4 regions of the Kribbella sp. C-35 genome follow, and region 1 is predicted to be linked to each of the others. Evidence: riboswitches for the same ligand, from Rfam matches in the RefSeq annotation. Region 1 holds a riboswitch; each other region holds the start of a gene.
The links. Region 1 has a riboswitch for thiamine pyrophosphate ahead of thiC (phosphomethylpyrimidine synthase ThiC). Riboswitches for the same ligand answer to the same signal wherever they lie in the genome.

Region 1 (7,156 bases):
ACCGATCAGTGCGCCGCCACGCAGTACCTCACCGGCCTTCTGCGTCGACTGGGCACGGGTGCTCCTCCGGTCGGCCAGAGCCATCACAGAGGTCGTCAGCGGACCGCCGCCTGTCACTGCCAACGCTCCGGCCAGCAGGAGCAGTACGTTCCACCAGCGCTCGGGCCAGCCGTCTACTCCGTGTCCAGCGAGCAGTAGCACGCCGACTGCGGCCAGGCAGGCCAGCATGACGCTACTGATGACGATCTCGAGGGTGGAGCCGGACGACCTGGGCACCCATGCGAGTACGGCGAGGACCAGGGCGGCGCCGGTCAGCGACAGGACCAGCGCCGTCACGCAGCAGCCCCGGCGCCGAGGAGATCCGCGGCCAGCACCCGTCCGCGCTGTTCCTCGGCGAAGCCCGCGGCCTGGGCGCGTTGCGTCACCGCCGACTGGCTGATGCCGAGTTTCACGCCGATCTCCCGCCTCGTGAGTCCTTCGCCCAACAGGTCCGCCACTGCCCAGCCACGGTCACTGCGACGCCGCAGTACGGACGCCATCAGCCACAGCACCGTCTCCACCTGCTCTGCTCTGCGTGAGTCCGCTCCGACCACGTTCACGTGGTGCTGACTGGACTTCGCCCGCGTCACCGCCTCCCGCGCGAACACGTACGCGTCGCCGCTTCCGGCGCGGGTGCTGCGTGGCAGCGGTTCGGTGACCTCACCGACGCCGAGTCCGACATACCAGTTGTCCGACCGCAGCAGTTCGACGATCACGTCGACGGTCGGCCGGGCCTCGGACAGCACGCCCTGCACCTCGTCGCCGGCGGTCCGCTCGAACTTCCGCAGCAGTCCGCTCCGCCGCGGCCGGCGGTTCAGGGAGTTGAGTAGCTCAGGTACGAGATCGCTCGTGCTTCGGCTGCCGCGCTGATCTACCGTGAGAACGAAGACCATCGCCCTGCACCTCCTTCTGAACGGCTTAAGGCTACAGTCTTATTCACGTAGAGTGAAGGCCAAAACCTGAATCGGTTCAGCCAGTTACTCCCCGTATCCGGCCCGGAGCCAGGTTCACGCCGGGCCGGACGGGCGCCGTACTCAGTCCGTGATCGGTAGATAGAGCTTCTGGTCAGTGGATTTGAAGGTCTCCGACATCTCGGCGAAGCCGGCCTCGATGGCCTCGGTGGAGGTCAGCCCACGTTCCTCGGCGTACGCGCGGATGTCGGCGGTGATCCGCATCGAGCAGAACTTCGGCCCGCACATCGAGCAGAAGTGCGCGGTCTTCGCGGGCTCGGCCGGCAACGTCTCGTCATGGAAGGACCGGGCGGTGTCCGGATCCAGCGAGAGGTTGAACTGGTCCTCCCAGCGGAACTCGAACCTTGCCTTGGACAACGTGTCGTCCCAGGACTGCGCACCCGGATGCCCCTTGGCCAGATCGGCTGCGTGGGCGGCGATCTTGTACGTGATCACGCCGGTCTTCACATCGTCACGATCGGGCAGGCCGAGGTGCTCCTTGGGCGTGACGTAGCAGAGCATCGCCGTACCCAGCCAGCCGATCTGTGCCGCGCCGATCGCCGATGTGATGTGGTCGTACGCCGGCGCCACATCGGTTGCCAACGGCCCCAACGTGTAGAACGGCGCCTCCCCGCACAGCTCCTCCTCGAGCCGGACGTTCTCCGCGATCTTGTGCATCGGCACGTGTCCGGGGCCTTCGATCATCACCTGTACGTCGTGCTCCCAGGCGATCCGCGTCAGCTCCCCCAGCGTCCGCAGCTCGGCGAACTGCGCCTCGTCGTTGGCGTCCGCGATGCAGCCCGGGCGCAACCCGTCCCCGAGCGAGAACGTCACGTCGTACTCGCGGAGAATCTCGCACAGCTCCGCGAAATGCGTGTACAGGAAGGACTCCTGGTGGTGCGCCAGGCACCACGCGGCCATGATCGACCCGCCGCGCGACACGATCCCGGTGATCCGCCGCGCGGTCAGCGGCACGTACCGCAGCAGTACGCCGGCGTGCACGGTCATGTAGTCCACGCCCTGCTCGCACTGCTCGATCACGGTCTCGCGGTACACCTCCCACGACAGCGCCGCCGGATCGCCCTTCACCTTCTCCAGTGCCTGGTACAACGGCACCGTCCCGATCGGCACCGGCGAGTTCCGCAGGATCCACTCCCGCGTCTCGTGGATGTTCTTCCCGGTGGACAGGTCCATCACGGTGTCCGCGCCCCACCGGGTCGCCCAGACGAGTTTCTCCACCTCTTCCTCGACCGAGCTGCTGACGGCGGAGTTGCCGATGTTCGCGTTCACCTTCACCAGGAACTTCTTCCCGATGATCATCGGCTCGCTCTCCGGGTGCCGCCGGTTCGCGGGGATCACCGCGCGCCCGCGCGCTACCTCCGCCCGGACGAACTCCGGATCGAGTCCCTCCCGTAAGGCGACGTACCGCATCTCCTCGGTGATCACTCCGGCCCGCGCGTGCCCGAGCTGGGTCCGCGGCTCGCGCCCGGCGATCCACTCGCGCCGCAACGCGGGCAGACCGGCCTGTACGTCGATCCGCGCCGACGCGTCGGTGTACGGACCGGACGTGTCGTAGAGGTCGAAGTGCTCGCCGTTGGTGAGATTCACGCGGCGCGCCGGTACCCCGAGCTCTCCGCGATAGATCTTCTCCGAGCCCGAGATCGGGCCCGTGGTGACGGCCGGACGGATCGTGCTGACATTCACCATGCTGCTGCTCCCTACGCCGGAATTACCCGGACAGGTTCGGCGGTCGGCGGCGCCGGCCAGGTGTCGATTCCTGGTCCAGCCGCCCTCTCAGCCCACTACGGTGCGAGCTCCCGCGATCTCCAGTTGTCACCGGACACATTAGACGAACCCTGTAGGTTCTAGAGATGCGAGACCTCGTCTATCCGCCTGTCGTCGCTTTCGCGAAGACCGCGTTCACGGTGCTGGACCTGAAGATCCGGCGTACCGGGACGGAGCACGTGCCGCGCACCGGCGGGGCGCTGATCGCGATCAACCACGTCAGCTACGTCGACTTCATCCTCGGCGGGTACGGCGCACTTCCGGCGAAGCGGCTCGTCCGGTTCATGGCGAAGGAGGTGCTGTTCCGCAACCGGTACTCCGGTCCGTTGATGCGCGGGATGCACCACATCCCGGTGGACCGGGACGCGGGCGCCGCGTCGTACCAGCAAGCGCTGGAGTACCTGGCGGCCGGCGAGCTGGTCGGTGTGTTCCCGGAGGCGACGATCAGCCGCTCGTTCGAGCTCAAGGAGTTCAAGTCCGGCACGGTGCGGATGGCGGCGGAGGCCGGCGTACCGGTGCTGCCGATGATCCTGTGGGGCACGCAGCGGATGTTCACCAAGGACCACCCGCGGGACTTCACCCGGCACCGGCCGATCTCGATCAGCATCGGCGCGCCGATCACCGTGACGCCTGACGACGACCCGGCCGAGGCGACCGCGCACCTGCGGTCCACGATGGCCGGGATGCTGGACGAGACCATCCGCGCCTACCCCGAGCAACCGGCCGGTGCCTGGTGGTTGCCGGCCGCGTACGGCGGCAGCGCGCCGACGCCCGAAGAGGCCCAACGGCTGGACGCCGAGGAGCTCGCCCGGCGGGCAGCCAAACGTCAGTAACCGGACCAGACCTTGACCCTCGGGCCGGTACGAGGGTACGAAGTCTCTCGTTGACAGAGCAGGAACCTGGGGGGTCCCTGTGCGGCGGGCGACTGCGGTGGCTCGCGTACGAGAGCGGGCGGGGATGGTTTTGTTCGATTCACCGGAAGAGCTGCATCTGTTCGACCCGGGGGCGCTGACGCCGGCCCCGCACGTGGCCGAGCACATCCCGGACGCCGGGGCGTTCTTCGTCGACTGGGCGACCCGGGGGCTGGCCGCGGATCGCGCCCGGGAGATCGAGTCCGCGGTGAACGGCCGGCGCAACCAGAACGGCTGGTTCCCGCTCGAGTCGCTGGACAGCATCGGCCGCAAGGGCTTCTGGCGCGGCCCGCTGACCTACCTCGCCCGGATGACGGCCGACGACGCGAGGATCCTGCAGGAGTGGGCCACGGACGGCCTCGGCGGCGACCAGTCGAACCGCATCGAGGCGACCGTCGACCACCTCCTCCACCAGCAGGGCCACGCCGCCGCAGCCACCTGGGCGGTCGCCGTCCGCCCACGCACGTACCTGGACGCAGAGGTCCTCGGCGACCGCCTCTTGGCCGCCTGGGAGTACAACCTCGGCTCCATCCGCGCCAAGGACGTAGCCAAGTCCGTACGGCGCTGGAACCGCTAGAGGGGGTCTGGGGGCTCTGCGCCGTAGCGAGCAGGTGCTCGGCGGAGTGCCTCGGTGAGCGGGAGCGGAGGGGTCGATGTGGTTTCATCGTTCCCTTCGCTCCCGCTCGGCGAGGTGCCCGCCGAGTGCCGCGCAGTAGGCGCAGAGCCCCCAGACCCCCTCCTAAGACTGCTGTACGACGGGCAGCCGCCAGACCGCCCGTCGTACAGCTCAGTGGAACTGCGGGATGATCAGGTACAGCCCGTAGAGCACTGCCGCCAGGCAGGCTGCGAAACAGAGCGCAGCCACACCTGTGTCCATGAAGGACGGCTGCCGCTTCTCGTCGATCGCCACGGCCCGCCGCGACATAGCGGTCACACCGAACGCGAACAGCACCGCCAGGCCGACACCGAAGAGCAGGCTGACCAGTGCGACCTCGCCGAGGCCACTCCAGTTGATGTGCATCGCCGTACTCCTCTCAGGCCGCCGCAGCGGTGGTGGACGGGGTGGAGCTCGGGTACTCGTTGACGTTCTCCGACGTCACCGGGCGGCGCCGGGACGCGGCGTAGATTCCGCCACCGGCCGCGACCGCAAGGACCGCGATGATGACGACGCCGATGTTGCCGGAGTCGGCGACCTCGCCGGCGAGTGCACCGACGACCGCAGCGGCCGGCAGCGTCAGCAGCCAGGCCACGGCCATCCGGCCGGCGACCGTCCAGCGCACCTCGGCCAGCCGCTTGCCGAGGCCGGCGCCGAGGATGCTGCCGGAGCAGACCTGGGTGGTGGACAGCGGGAAGCCCAGGTGCGAGGAGGCCAGCAGCACGGCGGTCGAACTCGTCTCCGCGGAGAAGCCCTGCGGCGACTCGATCTCGGTCAGGCCCTTGCCCATCGTCCGGATGATCCGCCAGCCGCCCAGGTAGGTGCCGGCCGCGATCGCCAGTCCGGCCGCCAGGATCACCCACAGCGGCGGCCGGGACCCGGAGGCGAGGCTGCCGGAAGTGATCAGCACCAGTGTGATGACACCCATCGTCTTCTGCGCGTCACCGGTACCGTGCGCGAGCGAGACGAGCGAAGCGGACGCGATCTGCCCGGCCCGGAACCCGTCGTCGACCGACTTCTTCCGCGCCCGCGCGGTGATCTTGTACGCCAGGAAGGTCCCGAGCAGCGCGACCACACCGGCCACGATCGGGGCCGCGACCGCCGGGATGATGATCTTCTGGACGACGGTGCCGAAATGTACGGCGCTGCTCCCGGACGCGATCCAGGTGGCGCCGATCAGGCCGCCGAACAGCGCGTGCGACGAGGAGCTCGGTAGACCGACGTACCAGGTCATCAGGTTCCAGAGGATCGCTCCGACGAGCCCGCCGAAGATCACCGGGACGGTCACTTTGGCGTCGTCCACGATGCCGCTGGAGATCGTCTTGGCCACCTCGGTCGAGATGAACGCGCCGGCCAGGTTCAGGACCGCGGACAGCGCGACCGCGATCTTCGGTTTCAGGGCGCCGGTGGCGATCGAGGTCGCCATCGCGTTGGCGGTGTCGTGGAACCCGTTGGTGAAGTCGAACACCAGCGCGGTGATGATCACCACGACGACGAGGAACGAAAGGTCCATAGCGACCACTTCCCTAGGCGGACGATCAGCAGCGTCGATCGACCGTAGGCCGGGTGAGTGAACTCGAAATGAACCGGTTCGGGACCTTACTCGAGGATCAGGTGGGCGAGTCCGTACACGCCCGCCGCGACGATGCCGGCGGCCGGGATGGTCAGGATCCACGCGGTGACGATGCCCTTGGCGACGCCCCAGCGGACGGCGGACAGGCGCTTGGTGGCGCCGGCGCCCATCACCGCGGAGGTGATCGTGTGAGTGGTGGAGACAGGCGCGTGCAGGCCGATGGCCATCACGTACAGCACGGTGGCGGCGACGGCCTCGGAGGCGAACCCGCGAGCCGGGTCCAGGTGGATGATCCGGCGGCCGAGCGTCCGCATGATCCGCCAGCCGCCGGAGTACGTGCCGAGCGAGATCGCGGTCGCGGCGGCCAGCTTCACCCAGGTCGGGATGCCGTCGCCGGCCTTCGCGTGGCCGGTGGTGAGCAGCGCCAGGAAGATGACGCCCATCGTTTTCTGGGCGTCCTGGAGGCCGTGCCCGAGCGCCATCGCGGCGGCCGACAGCGACTGCGCCAGCCGGAAGCCGCGCGTGGTCTTGCCGGGGTTGCGGTTCCGGAAGATCCACAGGATCGCGGTCATCAGCAGGAACGCGCCGACGAACCCGACCGCGGGCGACAGCACCATCGGGATGATGACCTTGTCTTCGATGCCCGACCACAGCACGACGCTGCTCGAGGCCAGGCCGGCGCCGACCAGACCGCCGATCAGCGCGTGCGACGAGGAACTGGGCAGACCGAAGTACCAGGTGATCAGGTTCCAGGTGATGGCGCCGATCAGGGCCGCGATCACGACCACCAGGCCGTGTTTGCCGCTCGGCGTGTTGATGATGCCCTTGCCGACGGTCTCGGCCACCTCGGTGCCGAGGAACGCGCCGAGGAAGTTCATCACCGCGGCCATCACCAGCGCCACCCGCGGGGTCAGCGCGCGGGTCGAGACCGAGGTCGCGATCGCGTTGGCGGCGTCGTGGAAGCCGTTGGTGTAGTCGAAGGCCAGCGCGATGACGACGACGGCGATGACGAGCGTGAGCTCCACGCTCAGCTCTCCTTGACGGCGATCTGTTCGACCGTGTTCGCGACGTGCTCGAACGCGTCGATCGCGGCCTCCAGCAGGTCGACCACGGTCTTGAGCTTCATCACCGTCAGCGCCTCGTACTCACCGCTGAACAGCTTCGCGATCAGCCGCCGGTGCACGGCGTCACCGGTGTTCTCCAGGCGGTTGATCTCGATCCAGTACTCGGCCAGGTCCTTCAT
Region 2 (7,156 bases), 140 kb from region 1:
CGCCAGCACGGCCACCAGCGGCTGCGCCAGGAACTCTGCTACCTCGTCGTCGTCCATCGCTCGAAACCCCATGAAAACCACGCTCCCACCCGCCACCGACAATTCGGCCATACTTCGTGTCGTGACTGAAAGCGAGGCGCGGTGCTCACCTATGTCCTGAACTCACAGGATCTGGCCGACGTGCGGTTCGCGGTCTCGCCGGTCGCGGAGATGGTGCTGTCGTTGCGCGCGCTACGGGATCCCGGCCGTTTCCCGCTGCAGCTCGGCTGGGTGCGCGCCGTACAGCCGCAGGTCACCGCCCTGGACTGGTCCGTACTGCGGTGGCTCGTCAACGACACCATGGGCAGCCCGGACTTCCTGACGCCACGACCGACCTCGCCGCTCACCCAGCTCTCCGACGAGCTCGACGTGATCGCTAACGTCAAACCGGACACCTTCGAGCGACAACTCGTAGCGGTCAACGGCGAGCTACCGGAAGACCTGACCATCGACAAGGTCCTCGAGGCACTCAGCCAGTACTGGGACGCTGTGATGGCGCCGTACTGGAGCCGCATGCGCACTCTCCTCTCCGCCGACATCAGCTACCGCGGTCACGTCGTCACCCAGCAAGGGACCGGCGCCATGCTCAACGGCCTCGGCCCAGCGATCACCTACGCCGAAGGGCTCCTCAAGGTCGACCGCGTGGCCGAGCAGAGCCGCACCGAACACGTCGACGGTCGCGGGCTCGTGCTGCAGCCGACCCTGTTCGGACCGCACGCCGTCATCCCGTTCGACCCGGGCGCCGAACCGCTGCTCGGCTACCCGCCGCGCGGTCAGGCCCATCTGTGGTCCGTCGTCGAGCCGCCGTCCCGCCACGACCTCGCTCAGTTGATCGGTACGCCGAGAGCACACATCCTCGAGCTCCTCACCCATCCCCGTACGACGACCGACCTGGCCGGCGAACTGAAGGTGACGCCGTCCGCGGTGAGCCAGCACCTCCAACTACTACGCCGTACCGGGCTCGTCGAACCGCAGCGCACCGGCAAACAGGTCCTCTACCGCCCGACGGAGCTCGCCGCCCTCCTCACCGGCACGCAAGTCGACTGAGCCGTCAGCTATAGTCGAGACGTCCGCGGGAGCTCGCAGGAAGTGGGCTGAGAGGGTGACTGCACCGTCACCGACCGCTGAACCTGAATCGGGTAATTCCGGCGTAGGGAGGAAGCGATGGAATCCGTCTGGGTGAACGGTACGGCGATCGACGTACCGCCGGGCAAGTCGGTGGCCGAGCTGATCGCGGAGTACTCCGATCGCGCCACCGGGATCGCGGTCGCGGTGAACCAGAACGTGCTGACCAAGGCTGAATGGGCGCAGACCACCCTGCGGCCGGGCGACCGGGTCGAGATCGTCAGCGCGACGCAGGGAGGCTGACCATGGATGATCCACTGGAGCTCGGCGGGCGCACGTACACGTCGCGGCTGATCATGGGGACCGGCGGTTCGGCCAACCTGGAAGTGATGGAGGAGGCATTGATTGCCTCCGGCACCCAACTCACCACGGTCGCGATGCGCCGCCTCGGCACGGGGCACGAGGGCTCGGTGCTCGACGTACTGAAGAAGCACGGCATCGACGTACTGCCGAACACGGCCGGCTGCCACACCGCGGCCGAGGCTGTACTGACCGCGAAACTGGCCCGCGAGGCGCTCGGGACCGACCTGATCAAGGTCGAGGTCGTTGCCGACGACCACCTGTTGCTGCCGGACCCGTTCGAGCTGCTCGATGCCGTGGAGGCCTTGGTGGCCGACGGTTTCACCGTGCTGCCGTACACGAACGACGACCCGATCCTCGCCCGCCGTCTCGAGCAGGCCGGGTGCGCGGCCGTGATGCCGTTGGCCGCACCCATCGGTTCGGCGCTCGGCATCCGCAACCCGCACAACATCGCGCTGATCGCCGAGGCGGCGAACGTCCCGGTGATCGTTGATGCCGGCATCGGTACGGCGAGTGACGCCGCGCTGGCGATGGAACTCGGATGCGACGCGGTCATGCTCGCGACCCCGGTGACTCGTGCTGAGAAGCCTGCCCTGATGGCCGCCGCGATGCGCGACGCCGTCTCGGCCGGCCGGAACGCACGCCTCGCCGGCCGTGTGCCGAAGCGATGGCAGTCGGCGTTGGCGTCGTCGCCTACAACTGGTCTGCCAACGTTTTAGCCTCCGCCGCGTCCACCGCGCGGTCCAGCAGCAGCGCGGTGAGCGACAACGTCAGGTCCTGGTTGGGCTGCAACGTCAACGGCTCGTCCCACGCGAGCGCCGGGCACGCGCCGACGTACTCGGTGGTGCGCAAGAACCACGGCCACACCTGATCCGGCTGCAGCAACAGCAAACTGACATTGCCCTGCACGAATGCGAGCCACGGACTGCCAGATCCGAAGGCGGCGTCCAATCCTTCACCGTCGGCGCTCAGGACCGTCGTCGGCGCGGACGGCAGGCGCCAGAAGATCCCGCCGTACCCCGCGCCCTCGCGTCCACAAGTCGCCGGGCTGTCGATCCGGATCGAGCCGTAGCGCGCCGTCAGCACGCTCCGCCAGTCCAGGCGCCAGCCACCGAAGGCGAGGTCCCCGGCGAGACACCGGCGTTCGACGAGTTGCGGTCGGCCCTGCTCGTCGTACCAAGTGATGTCGTCGACCAACGAGCGATCGTCGACGGTGACGCCGCGGCTGCGCTGCTGACCGTGGTTCGTCAGGAGGGTCGGGCCTTGACCGCGGACATAGGTCCGGCCGCCCCAGTGTGAAGTGCCGTTGACCTGCGCGACAGACAGTGAGAGTCCGTAGTGGTGGCGATGGTCCACCGGGTTGACCTCGGTCAGCGGGTGTCCGCCGAGCGTCCGGACCGGATGCAGGTACGGGCGCGGCGCGTGCACCTGCGGCATCCGCCGGCCGAACTCGTACCGCGCGAGCAACCCCGCCGAACTCCCGAGCGCGAAGATGTCCCCCTGCTGCAGCCACCCGATCTGATCAGCCGACGCCTGAGAACGCGGCTCCTGCGGCACCGGACCAGTGCTCGCCCGCACCGCCAGCCGCAGCTCGGGTACGGCGTCCGTCTCGCCCGCCCCAGCCGCGATCGACGCGTGCAACCGCTGCCACGCGAGTTCGCCGAGGTCCGTCTGCGGCACCCGGACAGTCGTCAGCGACGGTACGGCGAACCGCGCGAGCCCGATGTCGTCCATCCCGGTCACCGACAGATCAGCCGGTACGGCGACCCCGACCTCGTTGAGCCGCGCCAGCAACCCGAACGCCACCAGATCGTTGAACGCGACGACCGCGGTGACCTGCGCTTCGAGCACCCGCTCCACCGCGGCGTACCCGTCCTCGATCGACCGGCCGCACTCGAGCCGGACGAGCTCGAGTCCCGGGATCTCCCGCTCGGCGACCGCGAGCGCCTGCAGCCGCAGCACGTTGGACGCGCTCGCCGCCGGGCCGGACAGGAACGCGAGCCGCCGGTGTCCGAGGCCGACCAGATGATCGACGACGATCCGTACGGCGCGGCCGTAGTCGACCACCACCGACGCGACCTCCGCCGGCCCCTGACGGTTGACCAGGATCACCGGCTGCACCTGCGGCAGGAGCTCGAGCAGCCGCTCCTCGTCCATCCGCGGCGAGACCATGATCAACGCGTCGCAGCGCCGCCGGGCCTCGATCGCGATCCCCGCCTCGGCGTCCGGGTCCTCGTCGGTCTCGGCGACCAGCACCTTGTACCCGGCCGCCGCGGACGCGTTCGTGATGCCGCGCAGGATCTGCTGGAACAGCGGGTTGCCGAGGTCCGGGACGACCAGCGCGACCATGTTCGTCCGGCCCAGGGACAGGCTGCGGGCCAGATCGCTCGGCCGGTAGTTGAGCCGCTCCGCCGCGGCGCGCACCCGGGCGACGATCTCGGGTGCGACACTGAGGCGCCCGTTCATCACCCGGGACACGGTCGCCCGCGACACCTCCGCCGCCCGCGCGACGTCGGCAATCGTGATCGAGTCCTTCGGTGTCCGTCCCACCCCCGTATCCTCTCCCGATGGAAACCGGTTTCTCAACCCCTGTCCGGGGTATATGTGGTCCATGAGTGAGCTGGAGTATCCGCAGGTGCAAGGCGTTGCCCCAGGCAACGGTTACAGCCACGTGGTGACCGGGACCGGCCGATGGGTGGCGATCTCCGGGCAGGTCGCGCTGGACGCGAACGGGCAGTTCGTCGGCCGCGGTAGTCCGCGGGTGCAGGCGGAGCAGGTCTTCGCGAACCTGGCGCGCTGCCTGACAGCGGTCGACGCGACGTTCGAGAACGTGGTGAAGCTGACGTACTTCGTCACCGACGTCAACTACCTGCCGGAAATCCGCGTGGTCCGCGACAAGTACATCCCGGGTCCGAAGCCCGCGAGTTCGGCGGTGCAGGTGGCGTCACTGTTCAGCCCACTCGCCCTGCTCGAGATCGAGGCCTTCGCAATCGTCTAGCGCAGTACGTCGACCGCCACCCGAGCGACCTCGCCGATCGCGGCGTCGACGCGCGGTTGGCGGAGGTCGCCGCGGGCGGCGAGCGTGAGAACCGCGATCGCGAACGCCGCCCCACCGGGCAGGGTGACCACGCCGGCCTCGTGCCGCAACGCGCCGAACGTGCCGGTTTTCCCCGCGACGCGTACGCCGTCGTACGGGAAACCGGACGCCAACCGGTGCAGGAAGATCTGCCGGTGCATCGTCGCCTTCACGAACTCGGTCTGCCCGGCCGACAGCAACTCCCCCGCCCACAACCGCCGCAGCAACAGGGTCAGGTCGCGCGCACTGGCCGCTGACCCGTTCGCAGCCTCGTACACCCCGGCCGGATCGGTCCGGTCGTTGTCCGCGAGTACGGCGAGGGCCGCGTCCGCATCGTCGGCACCCGTACGGCGTTGCAGGTCTCGCAGGTTGGCCGCCGTACCGCGTCGGACCCAGGTGCGGCGCAGACCGAAGGACTCGAGGATTTCGGCCAGCCGACGCAGCCCGACGATGTCCAGCAGCGCATCGGCCGACGCGTTGTCCGACACCGTCGCCATCGACAGCGCCAGATCGCGCAGCGACACCGTCACCGGATCCGCGAACGTGGACAGCCCGGTGGGTCCGGCAGTCCGCGCCGACGGCTCGAGCGTCACGCGTTCGCGCGGATCGAGCTCCCCCAGGTCCACCAGTCGGCAGAACCCGGCGAGCAACGGCAACTTGTAGACCGACGCCAGCGGTACGACGGCGTCGGCGTCGAGGTCGACGGACGCTGCAGGGTCGTCGAGCGAGACCGCGTGCATCCAGCCGCGGACACCGGCGTCCTCGAAGATCCCACGGATCCGGGCGTTCACGATGCCAGCGCTTCCGTGAGCTGAGCCATCACGTCGTTCGGGCGGAGGAACGGCGTACGGGTCCTCGACCAGACGAGCCGGAGACGCAACGGCAGCGGATCGTCGGCCAGTCGGTGCCGCCCGACACCAGGTGCGATCAGCGCCGGGTCGGCGGTCACCACGATCGCCTGCCCGGCGGCCGCCATCGCGAGTCCGGCGCGCTCGTCCGTCACCACGACCGTCCCGCCGTCCGGCCGGTGCAACGCCAGCGTGTCCAGGAAGAGGTCCCGCGCCGCCGGCGCCTCGGCCCGCGGCCGCACCGCGATCGGCAGCCCTTTCAACTGCCGCAACGCCACGATCTCACTGTCGACGGTCGCTGCCGGCACCAGCGCCCAGGTCGGCAGGAGCGATACAGGTCCGGCTTCCAGACCATCCAGTACGGCGGGATGCAGTACGACGGCCAACGTCAACCGGCCCGTGCCGATCTGGTTGACCAGCGAACTCGTCGGCGCGGTCACCACCGTCACCCGACTGCCCGGAATCACCGAGCCGCAGGCCGCAGCCACCGCCGCACCCGCCGACGGCGGCACCTCGGGCGCCAGACCGAGCCGGATCTCCGGTCCCTCCGGATCACGCGCGACGGCCGCCTGGTGGAGCTCCTCGATCGAGGTGAGCGCGCGTCGTGCGTACGGCAGTAGCGCGACGCCGGCGGCCGTGAGTTCGACGCCACCGGCGCCGCGTTCGAAGAGCTTCGCGCCGACCAGCGCCTCCAGGCGGCGCAGACCCTGGGACAGCGGGGGCTGGGTGATACCCACGGCCCGTGCCGCGTCACCGAAGTGCTGCTCCTCGGCGAGCGCGATGAAGATCTGCAGGTGCCTTTCAGTGATCATGACGTGACTGACCTGCGGTGATATCTCCGGCCAATCGCTCCATGCGCAAGAGCATATTCGACATACCGCGCGGCACTCGCTTTGACTGACGGCAACGAAAGGAGACAGCGTGAAGGTGAGTCGACGAGGGATGCTGGCAGGAGCGGCGGCGGCCGGGGCCGCGGGCGTGGCGGGGGCGATCGGCCTCGAGAACCGGAGCGAGGCGGCGACCGCGCAGGCGAGCGCGACCGAGGCAGCGGGTGGGACCGAGGCGGTGGGTGAGGCGGTCCGGGAGTCGGTGGAGCTGACCTGGTTCGGGACGCACGCGTGGCAGATCCGGTGCGGCAAGAGCGTCGTACTGACCGATCCGTGGCTGACCCGGTTCCACACCGGGACGTTCACCCCGGAGGGCGCCGACCCGAAGACGAAGCTGGTGATCAAGCCCGACGTGATCGACCGGCATCTGAGCACCGCCGACGCGATTCTGGTCCACCACGGCCACTACGACCACATGGCCGACGTACCGTACGTCGCGAAGAAGACGCAGGCGACCGTGCTCTGCACCGAGACGCACGCGAACATGCTGCGCGCGATGAAGACGCCGAACGAGCTGCTGTCACGGGTCCGCGGCGGCGAGTACCTGCCGTTCGAGGGCTTCACGATCGAGGTGTTCCCGTCGCTGCACTCCTGCGGCGGCAAGCGGCACACGTACGCGTACCCGGGCTACCGGTACGACGTCCCGCCGCGCCCCCGCGTGATCGAGGACCTGGTCGAGGGCGGCACGCTCGCGTTCGTGATCACCATCGGCGGCCTGCGCATCCTCAGCCTCAGTACGGCGAACTTCGACCCGAACGCGCTGCGCGGCCTCCAGGTCGACGTCGTACTGGCCGCTCCGGGCGGCGAACCCGGCATCACCGACCGCCTGCTGCAGACGATCAAACCGGTCCGGAAGGTGTTCGCCACCCACTGGGACGACT
Region 3 (7,156 bases), on a different contig from region 1:
GGCCAACTGGAGGCGCTGGTCGCGATCGCGAACGAGACCAGCGGCGGCAGCAGGCTGATCGAGACCAGCGAGGTCGCGGTGAAGCCGACGGGGCCGTGCCCGGAGTCCGCGGTGATCACCACGACGCCGGCGGCGTGGCGACGGAACACGGATTTGTAGACGTCGGCGTCCACGATCCGTTCCTCGGAGCGGTCAGGGACTACGGCCAGGGCAGGACGATTCAGGGCAGGTAAAGACATGTCTCTCCCTCGGACGGGGCAGGGACCACAGGTGATGTGTGAGAGGCGTGATCAGACAGGCCTCATGCAGGCAGCAGCGAGAGCAGGGTTCCCAGATGCCCTCTAACAGGTGGCGCTCGCCGTCCGCAGCAGATCGATGACGCGACGGCGGGTGAGGAGTGTCGTCGTCATGTCAGCTATCTTCACATCAATGTCTACCTAGAAACTAGACAATCTCGCCATCCGGGACGGGTGTCCGAAACCGACCAGCCGGTGGGACGACACGCCGTCGGCTTGCCCTCACACGTTCGGCGGTCGGTGCGTTCTACTGACGTGATGGTTCGGGAGAAGGTCGGGTTGCCGCCGTTCCAGGCATTGATCGACGCACACTGGCGGGACGTCGCCAGGTTGGCGTGGGCGATGGCCGGGCAGGACGGCGACGACGTCGCGCAGCGCGCCTGGGAGAAGGCGTATGCGGCGTACCCGGAGCTGACCTCGGCGAAGAACCTGCGCAGCTGGCTCCTCACCATCACCGCCCGGTGCGCGACCGACGTCCACCGGGCGCGGAAACCGCAGCGCCCGCTGGACGAGGCGCCGCCGGTCGCGGTCGACGGGCCGGAGGCCGCGGCCTGGCCGGACCCCGACCTGTGGCGGGCGGTCAACGAACTCCCGGAGCGGCAACGCCTCGCGATCACGCTCAAGTACGTCGGCGACCTGGACCACCACGGCGTGGCCGCCGCTCTGGACACCACGCCCGCCGCGTCGCGCCGGCTCGTCAGCGACGCGCTGGCGACCCTGCGCACGAAACTCGGAGTACACGATGACTGATCTCGAGAGCCGGCTGACCCGGCTCACCACCCCCGACCCGAAACCACCCCTCTTCCCGGACGCCGACGTTGCCTACACACTGCACGACACCCCGATCGGGACTTTGCTGCTCGCGGTGGCCGGCGGCCGCGTCGTCGCCAGCTCGTTCGGCGACGAGGAGACGATGACCAACCGGCTCGCCCAGGCCGTGTCCCCGCGGGTACTACGGCAGCCTCGGCCGCTGGACGACGTACGACGGCAGCTCGACGAGTACCTGTCCGGTGACCGCCGGGCCTTCGACGTCGAGGTGGACCTGGTGCTCGCGACGCCGTTCCAGCGGCTCGTGCTGAACGACCTGCCGGCGCACACGAGCTACGGCGCGACGACGACGTACGGAACCGTTGCCGCCGACATCGACAAGCCCAAGGCGGCCCGCGCGGTCGGTACGGCGCTGGGCGCGAACCCGGTCTGCGTCGTCCTGCCGTGCCACCGGGTGGTCGGCGCGAACGGGGCGCTCACCGGGTACGCCGGGGGGCTCGACGCAAAACGATTCTTGCTGAATCTCGAAGCAAAAAGCTGAGTTTTCCGGAATTGCCGGGAATGGATTTACACTCGGTGAAATAAGGAGCAGATCCCCAATGTGGAGTGGGGATCTGCTCCTGTTGACATGTCAGGAAGTTGCCGGCTGGTGGATCTCCAGGATCAGCCGGCGGCGACCGCCCCAGTCGCGTTTGTAGACCTTGTAGTCGTCGATTCCGGCGGCCGCGCAGAGCCGGCCGTAGCTGATCTCGTCGTGGATGAAGTGCACGCTGCTGCGGTCGTCGTCGTGCTCGGTGGTGACGATCCGGTGCTCCGGGCCCTGCCGCATCCCGTTGGCGATCTCGGCCGCGGTCGCCGGTCCCCAGACCGGGCCCTCGATGATCGCGATCCCGCCCGGCTTCAGCACCCGGGAGATCTCGCAGATCGTGGAGATCTGCTCGTCCTCGGCGAACAGCTCGTGGAACGCCGTCCACAGGCAGATCACCGCGTCGAACGAGTCCCATTTGTACGGCAGATCGGTCATCGAGCCGATCGCCCAGTCGATCGCGAGCTCTTCCTCGGCAGCCCGGGCGCGGCCGGCCTCGAGCAGGTTCGGCGAGATGTCCAGCCCACGCACCACCTTGCCGGCGCGACGCAGCGGCAGCGCGATCCGCCCGTACCCGCAGCACAGGTCGAGCACCGACTCCCGCCCCTCGAGCAGCTCCTCGACCGCCTTGACGATCAACGCGTCCCGCTCAGGCGAAGTACGCGCGGCCAACCCATCGGCCCCGAGTTCCGCATATTCGGCCCGACTACGCAGTGCGGAGTTCAGCATGACCGCAAGTATCACGGGGATCACGGGTCAGTTCCAGTCACGGTTCGGAAAGCGAGCGGTAATCGCCGTACTCTCGCGCCGCCGCCGCGTGCCTACGCACACTGCAAACATGACGACGTACGACGACCTGCGAGCGCTTTTCATCAACTGCACGCTGAAACGGTCACCGGAGCGCAGCAATACCGAGGGCCTGGTGGACGTGAGCCGGAAGATCCTGGAGAAACAAGGTGTACGGGTCGACGTGATCCGCGCCGTGGACCACGACATCGCGACCGGTGTCTGGCCCGACATGACCGAGCACGGCTGGGTGACGGACGCCTGGCCCGCGATCCAGCAGCAGGTGATGGCCGCCGACATCCTGGTGATCGCCGGCCCGATCTGGCTGGGCGACAACAGCTCGGTCACCAAGCAGGTGATCGAACGCTTGTACGGCAGCTCGTCGATCCTCAACGAACACGGGCAGTACGCGTACTACGGGCGCGTCGGCGGCTGCCTGATCACCGGGAACGAGGACGGCGTGAAGCACTGCGCGATGAACGTCCTCTACTCGCTGCAGCACCTCGGGTACACGGTCCCGCCGCAGGCGGACGCCGGCTGGATCGGTGAGGCCGGCCCCGGTCCGTCGTACCTCGACGTCGGATCCGGCGGTCCGGAGAACGACTTCACGAACCGGAACACCACGTTCATGACCTGGAACCTGTTGCACCTGGCAAGGATTCTGAAGGACGCCGGCGGGATCCCTGCCCACGGCAACCAGCGCTCCGAGTGGGACGCCGGCTGCCGCTTCGACTTCGAGAACCCCGAGTACCGCTAGGCGGCGGGCCTGCGGCCGATGCGGCCGAGTAGCACGGCGGCCAGCATCGAGACGATGATCGAGGTGTACGTCGCGCCGAGCCAGCCCGGCACCGGCTGGTGGTTGAAGAGGGCCTGCTGGATCTTGGCCCAGAAGGGGGACCAGGCGGAGACGGTGCCGGGGTTCACCAACTGGTAGGCGACGAAGCCGATCAGCCAGGCGGCGGTCGGTTGCCAGCGGAACTTCGCCGTATCGGAGACGTCCCACTTCATCTTGCTGACCACGAAGAAGTCCGCGATCGCGACCGCGAACAGCGGGATGAAGACCGAGCCGATCAGGTACAGGAACTGGGTGTAGTTGCCCAGGTCGACGAACAGGGCGATACCGGTGGCGAGTACGCCGATCGCGACCGAGATCCACCGCCGGTCGATGTGGCCGATCAGGTTGTGCGCGGCCATCGTGGTCGAGTAGACGTTCGCGTACGCCTCGTCGACCTCGTCCACCAGCAGCACGAGCAGCGCGATCGCACCGGCAGGCAGTGTGACCAGTGCGGTGATCACGTCCTCGCTGTTGGTCTGCAGCGTCGCCACAGCGACGACACCGAGCGCGTAGTACGCGATCGCGGCCAGACCGTAGCCGAGTGCGGAACCACTGAACGCGGCCTTGTTGGTCCGCGAGTGCCGCGTGTAGTCCGCGGCCAGCGGCGCGAAGGACACGACGCCGGCAGCGGCCAGGTCGACGGCCGGCCAGAAGCCGAACACGCTGTCCTGCGGCAACGCGTGCACCGGCTTGCTGAGCACCTGCACGAACAGGTACACCGACGCGAGCAGCACCAGCCAGACCATGAACTTCCGCAGGATCTTCACGCTGCCGAGCGGACGGACCGCCATCGCGGTCGCGATGATTCCGGCGAGTACGACGAACAGCCAGCGCCACCGCTCGCTCGTGACCGCGACCGCGGCCTGTGAGATCACGATGATCTCCATCGTCGCCCAGCCGACGTTCTGCGCGATGTTCAGCACGGTCGGCGCGATCGAGCCGCGGCGGCCGAACAGACCGCGCAGGCTCGCCATCGCGGGCGCACCGGTCTGCGACCCGAAGACGGCCGCGCCGCCGAGCACGAGGGCACCGATGCCGCAGCCGACGACCACAGCGAGCAGCCCCTGCCAGAGCGAGCCCGTGTACGCCGCCACGAGCGCACCGGTCACCGGGCCGAACAGGGAGATGCCGAAGTTGCCCCAGAGCGTGAACTGGTCGAAGAACCCGAGCGTGCGCGGCGCATCGGTGGTGAGGACGAGCGGCGCCTCGGTGGTGCCGGCAGGACGAACAGCTGTATCGGTCATGAGTGACCCCAATCCCTACGCCGGCATTACCCGGTCAGGTTCAGGCGGTCGGCGACCCAGCTGTCGCCCTCTCAGCCCGCGCATCCTCGGTGCGAGCTCCCGCATAGGTTTGTGTTCCTGAGTTTAACTCGTCAGCTACTTTCCGGAAGAGTGACTGCTCGTTCTATGAGAGCGGCCAGCTCCGGGCCGTTCGTGACGACCGGCATGTGGGCCCCGGAGTCCAGCGTGCGGGCCTCGCCGTGGCTGAGTTCGGCGAGCCGTTCGACCCATTCCGCCGTACACAAGAGGTCATGCCGGCCGCGGACGAGGATCACCGGCGCTTGGACGTGGGGCATGACTGCAGCCAGGTCGTGGTGCCTCGACGCTTCGCTGGCGCGGGCGATCGACGGCAGCGTCGTACGGGCGTATTGCGGACTGATCCGGACCAGCTTCGGCGCGTCCGGGATCGCGGAGCCGACGAGCCGGACCGCGCGGTCGACCCAACTCGACAGCCGGACGTCGCCGGTCGGCGCGGCGAGCACGAGCGCGTGGGCCAGCTCGGGGTAGCGGATCGCCAGCTCGACGACGATCTGACAGCTCGCCGAGTGGCCGACCAGCACAGACCGCTCGCGGATCTTCCCGGCCAGCGCTACCGCGAGGGCACGAGGGTGCAGGTCCTCACGGGAGCCCGCCGGTTCGCCGTACCCGGGCAGGGTGACCACGTGGTACGGCGAGACGAGGTGCTCGACCGTCCGCGCGTACGACTCCGGGCCGAGGCCCAGGCCGGGCACGAGGACGACAGGTGCGTTCACTCCCAGGGAGCCTTCGCCGGGGCGCCTTTGACGACCGGGTTCGCTACGTCGGGCTTGAGCTCGCGGTACCCGAGGAAGAGCCCGACGGCGAGGACGAGCAGGCCGAAACCACCCCAGCCGTACGCCGTGGGCAGCCGGTGGACCGTGCCGTCGCTGGCACCTAGACCTGTGGACAGCACCATGATCAGCCAGACCAGGATCGGGACGATGGAGACCGCGACCAGGAGCAGACCGGCCAGCTCGGACGGGTCGGGCCGGCGACCGGCCTTGTAGCGGGCCAGTACGTCGCGGACCCACATCACCAGCGCGGCTGTGCCGACTACCACGAGCAACAGCTGGCCGACCGCGTCGAGTACGTCCGTGCGGAGCGGGTGGTTCAGCGGCGAGCCTGGCGCCTGTGAGATCTCCCGGAGCGCGACGCGCTGCACAGAGACGACCAGCAGCCCGTAGATCGCGGCGATGAACGCGGCCAGGCCTACAACCCGAGCGGCGCGTGGGTCACGCGAGTGCTCCTCGCGGCCGTACGTCGGGAGCTCATGTGGCTCAGGGCTCGCTGGGGCGCCGTACGGTGCGCCAGGGCGATAGGCCGGGGGCTGGTGGTACGCCGGGTTGCCCTGCGCCGGGGGCTGCGTTCCGTAGGGCTGGGGCTGCGCATACGGGAACTGATCGGGCTGAGGCGCGTGGCCGGCGCCGTACGTGCCGCCGCCGTACGGCGTGGGTGGCGCGTAGTGCTGATCCTCGCCAGGCCCCTGCTGCTCGGGCTGATCGTCCCTGCCGTACGTCGGGAAGTCCTGTGACGACATCGCTTACTCCCTCCCGTCGTACCCAGTTTCTCAGGTCGCCTTGACCGTCGGCCAGGCGTTCGGCAGGCAGCCGGCCAGACCCTTGGTCTGCTGCATCATCACCGGCGCGGGGGTCTTCGGAGTGGTGCAGGTCGAGTGCCCGTGGCCGAGCGCGTGCCCGACCTCGTGGTTGACCAGGTAGCTGCGGTACAGGTCGACCTTCCCGTTGTACGCCGGGATCCCGTAGAGCCACCGCTTCGCGTTGAGCACCACGCGGTCCTCGACCCGGCAGGAGACCTCACCGCCGGTGTCGAGCGGCAGACAGAGCTTGTCGGTCAGGGTCGGCGTGGCCAGGATGATCCGGAGGTCGGCGTCGACACGGTCCGTCCGCTCGAAACTCACCGGGTGCACCGCCTGCCAGCCGCGCGGGTCCGTCAGGGTCTTGTGGATGGCTGCCGCGACCGCGGCGCCGTTCACCGACACCCCTTGCTCGATCTCCACGCGGTACGTCATCTTGCCGCGCACACCGGTCGCCTTGTTGGACCCAGGCACCACGCCGAGCTTCCCGGTCGACACCAGAACGTTCGGCTTCGCACCCTTCGGCTTGCGCGTCAGGGTCGGTGCCGGTCGCAACGGAGTGGTGAACTTCTGCGTCGGCGTGGCAATCGGAACCGGCGTCACCGAGGGCGTGACCGACGTCACCGGCTCCTCCTTGGCGACATCGTTGACCCCCGCAACCGCCTGCGCCGCCAAACTGTTCCGGTGCGCGACATCCGGATGCGCCACCACCACAGTCCCCAGCACCGCCAACGCAGTCACCACAAGCCACTGCCCCTTGTACGACTTCCGCCGACTATGCCGCCCACCCCGCCGCCCAGACGTGTGTCCGCGCTGGCCGCTCCGCCGGGTGGTCATAACCCGTGACCCTACCGATACCTGCGACCGCACGAAAGCCCGGTTTCGTTAAGCCGTGCGAGTGCGCAGGAATTTTCCGAAGTGGGGGACGGTGAAGGCGACTGTGCCGCGTTCGGCGGAGAAGACCAAGCCCTTCTTGATCAGGCCGTCGCG
Region 4 (7,156 bases), on a different contig from region 1:
ACCACCAGGGCATCGACTGGATCTACGGTGGCTGGGATCGCGACGTGCTGCAGGCCGACGTCGCCGACAACGGCCCCAACCCAGGTGACCGGCTGCTCGACTGGACCGGCGCGTACAACCTGTACACCCACTGCAACTCGGCGTACGGCGGGTTCAACGACGTCCGCCAGCACAGCCCGGCGATGCAAGACTTCCTCCAGCGACTCGCCTACGGGACCGGCGTCGGCGCCTCGCTCGACGCAGTCAAGGACCCGACGACGTCCGCCTTCCGCGAACTGGCACTGGTCTACCCCAAGGACGCCGGTGCCAACGCCGGGAGTGCCTATCCCACAACCCCAGGCCACTTCGACGACGTGTCATGCCTGCCATAGCCAAACCGACCCGGCAGTTCCTACTCAAGACCCTGACCCTCCCGGTACAGCGCCTGGACTTCAGCACCACCCTGAACGACGACGGCCGCCGGCGCGGGGGGAGGACTCGCATTGGCCCCTAGATGATGCAGATTGCCATGCCGCACCGCGGTAGCCGCCGCGATGGGCTACGCGATCGGTCAGCCACCCGGGGTCGACGTGAACGAACTCGCCATCCGTCCAACAGCCCAAGGCCGACCTGGCGCTGCTGATCGAGGCGGTTATGTGTCAGCGGCGACACTGCGGTACCCGACGTGGCTGTGGCCGTCCCGAACGTCGGTGGGGTTTGTAATGCTGCCGCGGTGGTGACTCCGGTCTGCGACAGGCCATCGACTGCACGCCGCGGACCAGTCGGCATGGATTGGCTCTGGGCCGATCGGGGTACCTGAACCTGTTCACCGACCGGGCATCGAGGCGAGGTGACCAGTGGTGCGGTCGACCGATCCACAGCCTCGCGACGCAAGCCGGCATGACCGATCCAGGCGGCATGACCAGCTGCAAGTCGCGGCAGCCGCCATCGTCTTCGTCGTCCTCCTCGCGGCCGCGGTGTTCCTCGCCCTCATCGACTCACCACAGATCCTGCTGGTCATCGTGTCCCTCTGCACGGCGGCAGCCCTGGTCGAGGTCGCGGCCGTCCTCACCACCCGGGCGAGACACTGACTCCGAACTAGGTCGCCGCATTGCTGGACCCCCGGTGATCGACTCAGGTTTGGCACGGAGGAGTGGTGGACAGCCGGGCGTCGGCTGCCTTGAAGGCATTGATGTTCTTTGGTGCGGCGGTCCAGGCAGCCACCCACAGCGTCTGTGCATGCGCCGCGTCGAAATCACCGGCCTTGTGGGCGGCCATGGCGGCCTGGTGCGATCGCCAATCGCCCATCGCCGCCCGGCCCGTTGCCAGCGCGTCGCCGACGACCTGCGCCCGCCGCTTGCACACGCTGAGTTCGCTCGAGGTTGCAGTGACCGCGGAGCACACTCCGCTCAGAGTCGCCAGGACCTTGGCGTCGTCGTCGTACCGCTGGAGGTCGGCGGGCCCGGCCAGCCGGGTGCCCTTCCAGATCGCTGACACCTTCGGCTTGATACCGGCCAGCAGCTCGGTGCGAGCCTGTACGTGTTCGGCCCAGTGCCCGATCCCGACCCTGGCGGCGGCGAGCACGTTCTCGGCTGCGGCCAACTCGCGGGCGCATCCGGACATGGCATCTTCACCGGCGGAGACCGACCTCGCCGAGCCCAGCGGGCCGATCGGCAAAGGGGCCAAGCTGCTCACGGTCGCCTCGCCTGGCGTGTTCTCGGTCATCACGACCTCTCTCCCCCCGAGAGAGCCGAACGCTCTGCATACTGCCAATCGATCAAGCGTTTGGGAACCAGAACGCGCGAAGCTGCAGGTATTTGCAGCGACACCTGTCAATGAGTCACGAGCTTGCTACGAAGAGCATCAGCAAGGTTCGTCGGTGGAACTGGTCGGCATGGGGCGCCGACCGTGTTGGCGCCGGCGTTGTGTTTATGACGTTGCCGCAGACGGGTCCTCGTGGGGTCGCCTGGAACTTGATGCCGCCGTCGGCGTTGCAGGTGATGAGGTTGCCGTAGGCATCGTTCAGTGTTCCGTCGGTGGGAGTGTCGCCGCCGAACCGGATGCCCGCGAGCTGGTCCGGCCCTCTGGTCGCGGCTTCGCCGGCCGGGTGACGGCGCCTGGTGCCTTCAAGCCGGTCTCACCGGGGGCAGACTGCGGTTATGGACACATGGATAACAGTTGTCGGATCTGGCCAGGCCAGTGCGCCTCCCGACGTACTGCGGATGTCACGCCAGCTCGGGCGGATCGATGCGAAGCTGCCCGGACTCGAACGCGAGCCGTGCGCACGCAGCTGTGCTCAGGTGTCGCACCCGCGGATGGGCGGGTTCTTGCCGTGGGCAACTTTGACTGGTCGGACGTTGTCTTCGTGCAGAGAGAGGAGGGTGTGCGGCCCGAGCCGATCAAGCCAGAACTGCCACCTCCAGGGTCAATAGAGGCTCGGTGGGCGATTGATGGGGTTGTCAGCTGGCGTGGTCTTGTCTATCGTGGCGCCTGGTTGGGAGAACAGCCGGGCGGCCAAGGGTGCCGCCGGTTGTCGACGGAGATCGAGGATCCCACCGCCTCCAGGTCATCTGTGGTACTGCGCTGTGCCGCGCTCGGCCTGATCAGTCGTGGTCCCGACTCGCCACACCGTGCAGATCCCGCCGCCGAGCCAGCACATGCGAACGCTCAGGGGTGAGAACAGTGGCGTGGACGATTCATTACTGCGGTGATCGGCGTAGAGGCAACGAGGAGCTGATCGGCGGGGCGGGCTGACGGGCACAGTGGTGCTGGCGCCGCGAACGAGACTCACGTACGTCGACAGGCACGGGCACCCGATCAATCGCAGTACTTGGCTCGCCTTGTCTGCCAGGCGTGAATACGTGGTGATCGAGTCCGACCGCGTGGGCGGGGGTCGTCACCGCATTCAGATCATGACGATCTGGGTGGGTTTGAGACCGCCGATCTTCGAGACGCTGGTCCACTGCGCAGGGAGCAGCCGGCCGCGTCGATGGATCTGGGCAAGCCTGGTGGAGGCACAAGCCGGCCATGTGCAGATCGTCGGCGAGCTGACCACTCGCGGTGGCGTGTTCGCGGAGGAGGAAGCACCTGGGAACTCGTGACCGGGCAGGGGCGAGAGTCTCAGACGCTCCGTTTGTGTGCGGCCAGGAGGGCGGCCCGGGTCAGTCCTGGCGTTTCTCTCCGGGGCGTGCCTCGAGTGCGGGTCAGTCGCCGAATGAACCGTTGGAATCGTCGTCCGGAGCGAATGTGCGGCTGTCGACCGGCGCTTGTCCGGTCAGTTTGGTGATGAGGTCGGCGGCGACGTCCCGCAGCTTGCGGTTGGTGTTCTGCGAATGGCGCCGCAGCAGTTCGAAGGCCGTCCTGGCATCGCATTTCTGCTGGCCCATCAGCAGGCCGAGCGCCTGGTCGATCACCGATCGCGAGGCCAATGCCCGCTCCAGTTGCTCGCTCAGATGTAAATGTTGCACCGCTCGTGCCGCGAACGCCAAGGTGGTAGCGGCCTGGTCGGCGACGGCGGCGGCCCGTTCCCGATCCGCCTCGCTGAACGAGTTCGGCTGGTCATACCCGTAGAGATTCAAGGCGCCGATGATCTGGTCGTCGACGACCAGCGGGAAGCTGAGCGACGCGGTTACCCCGAGTTCGAGTGCAGAATCGCGGTAGCGGCGCCACCGGTACTCGCTCGCCTGGTCCGCGACGTCGACCACCTCGCCGTTCTCCAAGGCGTCCAGGCAGGGCCCTTCACCGAGGCTGTACTGCTGCTCGTCGATCAACGCGGCCCGTGAATCACTGGTCACGATCGTGTGAGGCTGCCCGTCGTACCGAGCGGTCATGCCGCACGAGGCCTGCGGCTGCACCACCTTGGCCGCCATGCCCGCCAGCTTGACGAGCAAGTCCTCCAGTCCGGGACCGTTGAGCAGCAACGAATGCACTGAGCCCAGCACATCCACAAGAGGCTCGTCACTTCGACCATCTGTAGCCACGGCGCCACCCGTTCGTGCCTTGACCGACCTGCTCCCCGCCGCAGACTGGGCCCTGGGGCGGAGGGTGGACAGCAACAGATGAACAGTGACGGCAATTCAAACGCTACGCCGCTTGGCGGCGAGAACGACGTCGTACGTCGCGATCACCCAACCCCTTGGTCGGCTGGTCGGGTCTTTGAGCGAAGGCATCGACAGAAAAGACCTGCGAGACGGTTTCCCTTCGCCGGCATTGTCCGGATCAGGTACTTGGGGTCGCCCAATGGTCCTAAGATCGTCAGGCCTCTCAGCCTTTCGGCTCCCTCGCCCGCCTCGCAGGCCAATTCAATCTTGACTCCGGGAGCAGTCGGCGTCAACAGGGATGAACCCCCGACTTCACTGGGCGGCACGCCGTCGCGGATGTCGGCCCGGCCACGCACCTCGTCGGCCTTGCTCGAGGCGCACAATGACGGAGTGGGTACTGCGATCGAGGTCGAAGGGCTCGTCAAGCGGTACGGCGGCAAGTTGGCCGTGGACGAAGCGTCGCTGTCGGTGGCAGACGGCGAGGCCTTCGGCTACGTCGGTCCCAACGGAGCCGGCAAGACGACCACGATCAGGTGCATGCTCGGCTTCGTCCGGCCGTCGGCCGGCCAGATCCGCATCCTCGGGCAGGATGTGGCGTCCGATCTCAACGCAGTGCTCGCCGATGTCGGGCACCTGCCGGGTGAGTTCGGGTTGTGGCCGCAGATGACCGGGGACGAGTGCCTCGACTACCTCGGTGCGTTGCAGCGGCGCCCACTCGTCCGGCGGCGGGAGCTGTGCGACCGGCTGGAGCTGTCGCAGGCCGACCTGAGGCGCCAGATCCGGATGTACTCGCGGGGTATGAAGCAGAAGATCGGCATCATCCAGGCGTTCCAGCACGAACCACACGTGCTGGTGCTCGACGAGCCGACGGAGGGTCTCGATCCGGTCATGAAGGAGCGGTTCGTCGGGCTGCTCGCCGAGCACCGCCAGGCGGGTGGAACCGTATTCCTCTCATCGCACATCCTCTCTGAGGTGGAGGAAACGACCGAGCGGGTCGCCGTGCTCAAGGCAGGTCGGATCGTGCGGACCGGCGCGACCGCGGACCTCACCGGTGAACGCGTGCGCCACTGCACCCTTGTGCTCAAGCATCCGCTCGCCGCCGGCGGGCTGGACCTCGACGGTGTCTCGGAACTGCAGAGCGACGGCCTGCTCCATCGATTCGAGTTCCGTGGGGACATGGAGCCGCTGATGCGACGGCTCGGCGCGCTCGCGGTGCAGGAGTTCGTCTGCGAGCCGGAGCACCTCGCCGAGACGTTCTTTGAGATCTACGGCGACTCCGGTCAGGGTCGGGCGTCATGAGCTCGGTCGTGCTCCGCCATACCTTGCGGCAAGTACGCCGTACGCTCGGTGTGCTGTCCCTCGGCGTCGGCGCCTTCTTCTACCTGGTCCTCCTCGCCTCATCATCGTTCACGAGCGAGGCGCCGAACCTGCCCTTCTTCCAGTCGCCGCCCAAGGCCATGACCGCGTTCCTCGGTGGATCAGCCGACTTCTTCCACGCCGACGGATGGCTGAGTGCCGGGATGACCCATCCTGTCATTCTGTCGTTGCTGACTTCTGCGGCGTTGCTGGTCGCCGCCGGGTCGGTGGCTACGGAGGTCGAGCGGGGGACCATCGACCTCGTGCTCGTTCGGCCTGTCGGCCGCGTGCCATTCCTGCTGGCCAAGGCGCTCGCCTCGATCGTGGCTGTCTCCGCCGCGGAGGCGGGAGGCCTGGCCGGCGTACTCGTCGCCAGGCAGACGATCAGCGGGGTCCGGGACCTGTCGATCGGCTCTGTGCTCCGCGCCTTCGCCGGTTCGTGGCTGCTGTTCGTGGGCGTCGCCATGGTCGGCGTCCTCGTATCGGCCCGGTCGAGCCTGCGCGGACGCGCGATCGGCGTCACCGTCGGCATCGTGGTCGCCTGGTTCTTCATGAACTTCATTGCACTGCTCATCGACGGCATCAGTGGCCTGCGGTTCGCTTCTCCGTTCCACTACTTCCGGCCCATCGACCTGGTCGCCGGCACTCTGCCCGGAAGTGACCTACTGGTTCTCGCAACGATCCCGCTGGTCGCCCTGCTGTGGGCTGTCGCCGAGTTCACCCACCGCGACCTCACCCGCTGATCATTGCCGCTGGCAACCTTCTGAGTCGCAGGGTCAGGTGAGCCGGGTGTCGGCGGTGGGACCGGCGCCCTCGAGGCTGCGGAGTCCCTCCAGCGCGACGGTGAGCATGGGGATGTCGACCTCAGGTGCCGCGTGGAGCTGCTCGCCGATGAGCGCGAAGATGCCGGTCAGGAATGCGAGGTCCGCGCCGGTCACTTCCGTGGCCTGCACCACGCCAAGCGAGAGGGTGAGTGGTCGATCCCAGACCCCGACATCATCAGGGCCAATTAGCGGCAGCGCGACGGCAAGCCGGGGACGACCATCTCACCGGGTGCGCGTGCGCTGACGCCGGATGACGCCGACGCATGACCCAGCCGGCGGCTTGTTCGCTCTTCAGCCGGCCCAGGGGAGTAGCCGACGGTGACGCTCTGGGTCGCGCAGGTCGGCCAATGATTGCTTCTCGAGTTGCCGGACCCGTTCCCTGGTGAGGCCGAGCCGATCGGCGACCTCGGCCGTGGTCCGCGGTCGACCGTCGTGCAGGCCGTAGCGCAGCGTCAGGATCAGTGCCGCGGGCGCGGAAAGCGTGTCGACAACGTCGCGCAGTTCCTGGCGGAGTGCCTGTGACTCGATCAGCTCGGTCGCCTGCTCGCCGCTCAGCGGATCGACGATGAGATCGCCGATCTGGGTGTCCGCATCGGCTCCCACCGGCGTCTCCAGGCTCATCGTGGCCCGGACGTGCTGCCTGAGCTCCGTCACCCTGCCTGGGGTGAGCCCCGCATCGGCAGCGATCTCGCCCGCGGTGGGACTCCGGCCGAGGCTCACCTCCAGCCGGCCTTCGGCCCGCCGTACCCTGTTCAGCTCGTCGACGACGTGAACAGGCAGCCGCACAGTCCGTTCCGTGTCGGCGATGCCGCGATGGATCGCCTGCCGGATCCACCACATCGCGTAGGTGGAGAATTTGTTGCCCCGGGTGTAGTCGAACTTCTCCACCGCGCGGATCAGGCCGAGGTTGCCCTCTTGGACCAGATCAAGGAAAGCCAGTTCGCTCCACGAGAAGCG

Region 2: linked by a shared signal. The riboswitch ahead of thiS (sulfur carrier protein ThiS) and the one ahead of thiC (phosphomethylpyrimidine synthase ThiC) in region 1 are both predicted to bind thiamine pyrophosphate.
Region 3: linked by a shared signal. The riboswitch ahead of ACLJOO_RS12175 (purine-cytosine permease family protein) and the one ahead of thiC (phosphomethylpyrimidine synthase ThiC) in region 1 are both predicted to bind thiamine pyrophosphate.
Region 4: linked by a shared signal. The riboswitch ahead of ACLJOO_RS28305 (GAF and ANTAR domain-containing protein) and the one ahead of thiC (phosphomethylpyrimidine synthase ThiC) in region 1 are both predicted to bind thiamine pyrophosphate.

Annotation. Positions count from the first base shown of each region.
Region 1 covers NZ_JAJPWG010000003.1:689,807-696,962, reverse strand. The annotation lists gene ACLJOO_RS23230 (hypothetical protein) at 1-336, opposite strand, end outside; gene ACLJOO_RS23225 (transposase) at 333-932, opposite strand; gene thiC (phosphomethylpyrimidine synthase ThiC) at 1,074-2,696, opposite strand; TPP riboswitch at 2,687-2,820, opposite strand; gene ACLJOO_RS23215 (lysophospholipid acyltransferase family protein) at 2,861-3,607, shown strand; gene ACLJOO_RS23210 (hypothetical protein) at 3,732-4,262, shown strand; gene ACLJOO_RS23205 (hypothetical protein) at 4,473-4,706, opposite strand; gene ACLJOO_RS23200 (anion permease) at 4,720-5,853, opposite strand; gene ACLJOO_RS23195 (anion permease) at 5,940-6,938, opposite strand; gene ACLJOO_RS23190 (DUF47 domain-containing protein) at 6,941-7,156, opposite strand, start outside.
Region 2 covers NZ_JAJPWG010000003.1:553,476-560,631, reverse strand. The annotation lists gene ACLJOO_RS22555 (pyridoxamine 5'-phosphate oxidase family protein) at 1-72, opposite strand, end outside; gene ACLJOO_RS22550 (DUF5937 family protein) at 142-1,086, shown strand; TPP riboswitch at 1,102-1,213, shown strand; gene thiS (sulfur carrier protein ThiS) at 1,204-1,407, shown strand; gene ACLJOO_RS22540 (thiazole synthase) at 1,410-2,183, shown strand; gene ACLJOO_RS22535 (DUF6807 family protein) at 2,158-4,014, opposite strand; gene ACLJOO_RS22530 (RidA family protein) at 4,076-4,462, shown strand; gene ACLJOO_RS22525 (serine hydrolase) at 4,459-5,331, opposite strand; gene ACLJOO_RS22520 (LysR family transcriptional regulator) at 5,328-6,200, opposite strand; gene ACLJOO_RS22515 (MBL fold metallo-hydrolase) at 6,310-7,156, shown strand, end outside.
Region 3 covers NZ_JAJPWG010000001.1:2,399,530-2,406,685, reverse strand. The annotation lists gene ACLJOO_RS12200 (flavin reductase family protein) at 1-239, opposite strand, end outside; gene ACLJOO_RS12195 (RNA polymerase sigma factor) at 555-1,046, shown strand; gene ACLJOO_RS12190 (methylated-DNA--[protein]-cysteine S-methyltransferase) at 1,039-1,605, shown strand; gene ACLJOO_RS12185 (class I SAM-dependent methyltransferase) at 1,696-2,379, opposite strand; gene ACLJOO_RS12180 (flavodoxin family protein) at 2,489-3,193, shown strand; gene ACLJOO_RS12175 (purine-cytosine permease family protein) at 3,190-4,515, opposite strand; TPP riboswitch at 4,511-4,628, opposite strand; gene ACLJOO_RS12170 (alpha/beta fold hydrolase) at 4,647-5,306, opposite strand; gene ACLJOO_RS12165 (hypothetical protein) at 5,303-6,109, opposite strand; gene ACLJOO_RS12160 (DUF3152 domain-containing protein) at 6,140-7,003, opposite strand; gene ACLJOO_RS12155 (ATP-binding protein) at 7,052-7,156, opposite strand, start outside.
Region 4 covers NZ_JAJPWG010000004.1:516,796-523,951, forward strand. The annotation lists gene ACLJOO_RS28285 (hypothetical protein) at 1-371, shown strand, start outside; gene ACLJOO_RS28290 (hypothetical protein) at 840-1,070, shown strand; gene ACLJOO_RS28295 (hypothetical protein) at 1,114-1,704, opposite strand; gene ACLJOO_RS28300 (hypothetical protein) at 2,892-3,080, shown strand; gene ACLJOO_RS28305 (GAF and ANTAR domain-containing protein) at 3,183-3,926, opposite strand; TPP riboswitch at 4,158-4,271, opposite strand; gene ACLJOO_RS28310 (ABC transporter ATP-binding protein) at 4,410-5,318, shown strand; gene ACLJOO_RS28315 (ABC transporter permease) at 5,315-6,118, shown strand; gene ACLJOO_RS28320 (hypothetical protein) at 6,152-6,328, opposite strand; gene ACLJOO_RS28325 (RNA polymerase sigma factor RpoD/SigA) at 6,491-7,156, opposite strand, start outside.